2 regions of the uncultured Vagococcus sp. genome follow, and region 1 is predicted to be linked to the other one. Evidence: riboswitches for the same ligand, from Rfam matches in the RefSeq annotation. Region 1 holds a riboswitch; the other holds the start of a gene.
The links. A riboswitch is a leader RNA that binds a small molecule or an ion and turns the genes downstream of it on or off. The one in region 1 is predicted to bind lysine.
Positions count from the first base shown of each region.

Region 2: it holds a riboswitch for lysine, as region 1 does, so the genes downstream of both, dapF (diaminopimelate epimerase) here and RWN13_RS21375 (ABC transporter permease subunit) in region 1, are expected to answer to the same signal.

Region 1 is NZ_CAUQJB010000042.1:20,186-22,594, forward strand. It holds gene RWN13_RS21365 (DMT family transporter) at 1-40, opposite strand, end outside; gene RWN13_RS21370 (hypothetical protein) at 535-834, shown strand; lysine riboswitch at 904-1,079, shown strand; gene RWN13_RS21375 (ABC transporter permease subunit) at 1,295-2,409, shown strand, end outside.
Region 2 is NZ_CAUQJB010000011.1:26,123-28,531, reverse strand. It holds gene RWN13_RS10875 (alpha/beta hydrolase) at 1-719, shown strand, start outside; lysine riboswitch at 780-933, shown strand; gene dapF (diaminopimelate epimerase) at 1,075-1,869, shown strand; gene dapD (2,3,4,5-tetrahydropyridine-2,6-dicarboxylate N-acetyltransferase) at 1,893-2,409, shown strand, end outside.

The sequences.
Region 1 (2,409 bases):
CTCGATATTTTTTATCCTCTTGGGCCAGTTTTCGGTCCATCTCTTGTTTTTCAAAATCGGACAGGAGGACAACCCCTAATTAAATAACGTTGATTGCTAAAAATTGACTCACTTCCATACGACCCGAATAAAGAAAGACATCAGCGCCGAAACAGAAAAATAGAGGATGATATTCAGCCAATCAAATTTAACGTTCTGGTACATCATCCTATATAAGACCGCGTGCCCCACCATGACCACTGTCTTTAACGCACTGTTAGCGTCTGTTGGGTCATTCCCCTTTTTATAAAATAAATCAGCCGTTCCCCAGGCTTAAACTGGATTAACGCTGGAATAAACCACATCACTAACACCTGCCTTTTCATTCAATGTCTTATTAAAAATAACTTAGAATCAGCTAAAGGTCAATATCCGTCAGTTTCAAGTTAAAAAAAACCATAGTTTGTGATAAAAAAAACAATTTTTCATCACTTTTCAATGACAAGACTTAGAGAAGATGCTAAAATAACAAGTGAGAAGAAAGAGGTGAAAAAAATGGTAGCATTTTTAATTTATTGGGCTAGTATTTTGGTAAGTATTGCGTGGATCGTCATCAGCACTGGTTTCTCTGTTTACTACTTGGCAAACAAAGAAAATGGAAATTTATGGGCATTTGCTTTATTAAATGTGTTGGCCGCAATTGTTTTAGCTATTGTTTTACTTGTTTATAAGACATGGGATTTCGATATTACGACATACAGTTCGTTAATGTACGCGCTAATCGCTGTAGAATTAGTATTAGCTGTTCTTAAAGCGATTCTAGGCCGTGAACCAAAACTGGAAACAGCAAAGTAAATCACTAATAGATTTGACAGATTCACAAATTTACGTTAAAATTTGTAAAAATTGAATAAGTGCCTCAAAATATGAGGTAGAGGTCGCGATGATTAGGAATGATAGTCGAGTATGAGGATACATTGAAACTATCAGGAGGGAAAGTCGCCGAAATATCCGTTAGCCTCACTAATGGGTGTTGGGACAACAGTTGATAGCTGTTGAACTGTCTTAGTTTGTAAGAACTAAGTTGCGCTATTCTTGTCTAAAGGCAGAATGAATAAGTCTATTATTGCGACCTCGTGAGAAATCATGGGGTCGTTTTTTTGTTTTGCTAGAAGCCATGTGGCAAAATCGGTGGATTCAGTGGGGCGATAAACTACTCATCGACTGGTTAAAGCGAGTGCTTTAGATGCGAATTAGCATTTATTCAATTAAAAGACAAAGCAAGATTGGACCCGTGCGGTCTAAGGAGGAAAACATGAAAGTCAGAAAAAGCGTTGTGGTATTAGTATCGTTGCTCTTCGGTTTGATTTGTAGTCAACCGGTACATGCAGAGGATACCTTTAGAGTTGGAATGGAGGCGGGCTACGCCCCTTTTAACTGGACTCAAACAGATGATAAAAATGGTGGCGTACCTATTGAAGGTTCCAAGGAATTTGCAGGTGGCTATGATGTGGAGATTGCCAAAATCATTGCCAATGAGCTTGGTAAAAAACTGGTGATCGTTAAAACCGAATGGGATGGTTTGGCTCCTGCTTTAACCTCTGGTAAAATCGACGCCGTGATTGCAGGTATGTCACCTACGGAAGAGCGTAAAAAACAAATTGATTTTACTGATGTTTATTATCAGTCTCATTTAGTTATTTTAGTTAAAAATGGCAGCTCCTTTCAAGACGCTAAAAGCTTAGCAGATTTTGAAGATGCCAAAATCACGGCTCAGTTAAACACCTTTCACTATTCCGTGATCGATCAGATTCCCGGTGTCAGCAAACAAACCGCCATGGATAATTTCCCGGCTATGCGTGTGGCCCTTGAATCAGAAAAAATTGATGGTTATGTGACAGAAAAGCCAGAAGCATTAACAGCTCAAAAAGCCAATCCTAATTTTAAAATGGTCGAATTCACTCAGGAAAATGGTTTTCAAACGGCGCCAGAAGATACAGCTATCGCCATTGGCTTACAAAAAGGCAGCCCGTTACTGCCAGAAATCAATACTATCTTGGCCGGTATTTCAGTTGAAAAACAAGACCAAATTATGGAAAGTGTGATCGCCAAGCAAGCTGATAATGAAACCAATGAAATCTGGATTATCAAAATTATTAAAGAAAATGGCATGATGTTCTTACGTGGTGCTGGTATGACCCTGTTTATCTCTCTTATCGGAACGGTGATTGGCACTGCCATTGGCATGGCAATTGGGATTTTCCGTACGATTCCAGTTCCCGATAATAAAGCCAAAAAATTCGGTCTCGGCTTCTTAAATAAATTTTTCTCTGTCTATATCGAAATTTTCCGTGGAACTCCGATGATTGTTCAGGCAATGGTCATCTATTATGGCAGTTCTCAAGCTTTTGGTTTGGATTTAAATCCTAC
Region 2 (2,409 bases), on a different contig from region 1:
TCGGCATTCTCTTTGTATTGATCGTTGCAGGTGGCTTAACGACGGTTAAGATGAAGACCTATCAACCGGAAAAGTTAGCGACAGACGCACTAAAATCGGAAGCTAATGTGAAGATAGAAGAAAAAAAAGAGCTGACCATTTTCACACCTAAGGAGCTCGATCAGACCGTACCTGCGATTATTTTTTACCAAGGGGCTTTAGTTAAGGCGGAAAGTTATAGTTACTTGGCAAAAGAATTAGCGACCCAAGGTTACCCCGTCTACCTCTTGCACCATCTCTTAAATTTACCAATTTTAGAGATGAAGGCAGGCGATAAAGTGGTAGAGGAGTATGATTTAGACCAGTTTGTAGTTGGTGGTCATTCATTGGGTGGTGTAGTAGCTAGTCGTTTTGCCAAGCGGGAATTGACGAAGGAAGGATTAAAAGGTGTCTTCTTTTTAGCAAGTTATCCTGATGAAAAAGGTGATTTACGTTCATTTGAGGGTGGTGTCCTTTCTCTGACAGGGACGAATGACAAGGTCTTAAATTGGTCAAGTTATGAAGATAGCCAAAAATTCTTACCAAAACAAACGGTTTACCAGTCAATTGAAGGTGGGAATCATGGCGGATTTGGCGCATACGGTCAACAAAAAGGCGATGGTCAGCCAGAGATATCGACAAAAGAACAGCAAGACCAAATAGTCAGTTATTTAGTAACATGGCTCAAAGACATTGAGTAATTGCCTGAAAAAAGTTCGTTTAAGTGGACAAGGAAAACCTCAAATGGTATTATTACTTATATTTTAATAAGAGGTAGCAATGCAAATGAGTAAAACCCTGGAGAAGGCATTTGAAGAGGGGGTTTGAAAGGTAATCATTGCCGAACGGTATTAATTGGCAAATTAATGACGTGGGGATATAGGAAAAACTTATATCACTCCTACTTTTTCAGGTAGAGGCGCAAGAATAAGTTGATTGATATCAAGTGCCTATTTAAGCGAATAGGCACTTTTTTTATGTTTTTCTTGTGAATCGCAAGGCAAACCCTGTTAATTTAGATATTGTGAAGGAGTTAGTGCTGAAAGGGGCTTGGAAATGAAGGTAAGAAAATATAATGGTTGTGGCAATGACTTTGTGATTATAGACGACAGGGCGGGCTTGGATTATAACACTCTGGCTCAGGAACTTTGTCAGGATTCTCAATTTGATACGGACGGCTTAATCGGTGTTAAACAGGAACCTCTCGAGATGATTTTTTATAATCGGGACGGTAGCCGAGCGCCTATGTGTGGCAATGGGATTCGTTGTTTTGCAAAGTATGTCTATGAAGCGGGGATTGTCACGGAAAAAGAATTCCCTGTTGAGACATTAGCAGGAACTCTGACAGTGAGGATTACACAAGAAGAGCCTTTCGAATGTCGTGTCCAAATGGGGCAAGCTTATTATGATAACCAGTTAATAGGCGCCAGCGATCAAGAGAGTTTTCAGCAGCGGACTATTGAACTGTCGACGGGAATGGTGGAGATAACCAGCCTTTTTGTGGGAACTATTCACACCGTTGTGTTTGTAGAAGATGCCGTGGCTGAAATTGAATTAAGCCGTGGTTCGGAGATTTGCCATCATCCATTGTTTAAAGAACAAACAAATGTCAATTTTGTTCAAGTGCTCAATGAACAAGAGTTACTTGTCAGAACCTTTGAACGTGGTGTAGGCTGGACCTTAGCTTGCGGAACGGGTTGTTGTGCGGCTTATGTGGTTGCTCGGGATTTGGGAAAAGTCACAAGTCAACCGGTGATAGTTCACTTGGAACAAGGTCAACTGGAAATTTCTGGCGATGCTGAGATTATCATGGCAGGACCTGCAGTTTTTGAAAAAGAAGTGACAGTTTAAATTAAACAATTGGGGGAACAGATATGAACGCACATGAGATTATAAAATTTATTCAAACAGCAGAAAAGAAAACACCTGTGAAGGTCTATATTAATTTATTAGAGCCAGTGGCATTTCCAGGATGCCAGACTTTTGGCTGCAAACGTAGTAAAACGGTCTTTGGTGATTACAAAGTGGTGTCGGAGATTTTAGCGGCCAATGAAGATAAAATTAAAGATTTTGTCATCGAAAATGATGGGCGCAACAGTGCCATCCCGTTACTGGATACGAAAAACGTTAATGCCCGGATTGAGCCTGGTGCGATTATTCGTGATCAGGTGACCATTGGCGATCAAGCAGTGATTATGATGGGGGCTATTATTAATATTGGAGCCGAAATTGGCGAAGCCAGCATGATTGATATGGGAGCGGTGCTTGGTGGTCGGGCTACCGTCGGGAAACGTTGTCATATTGGAGCAGGGGCCGTCTTAGCTGGCGTGATTGAGCCGCCTTCAGCAGATCCTGTGGTAATTGAAGATGATGTCTTAATTGGGGCTAACG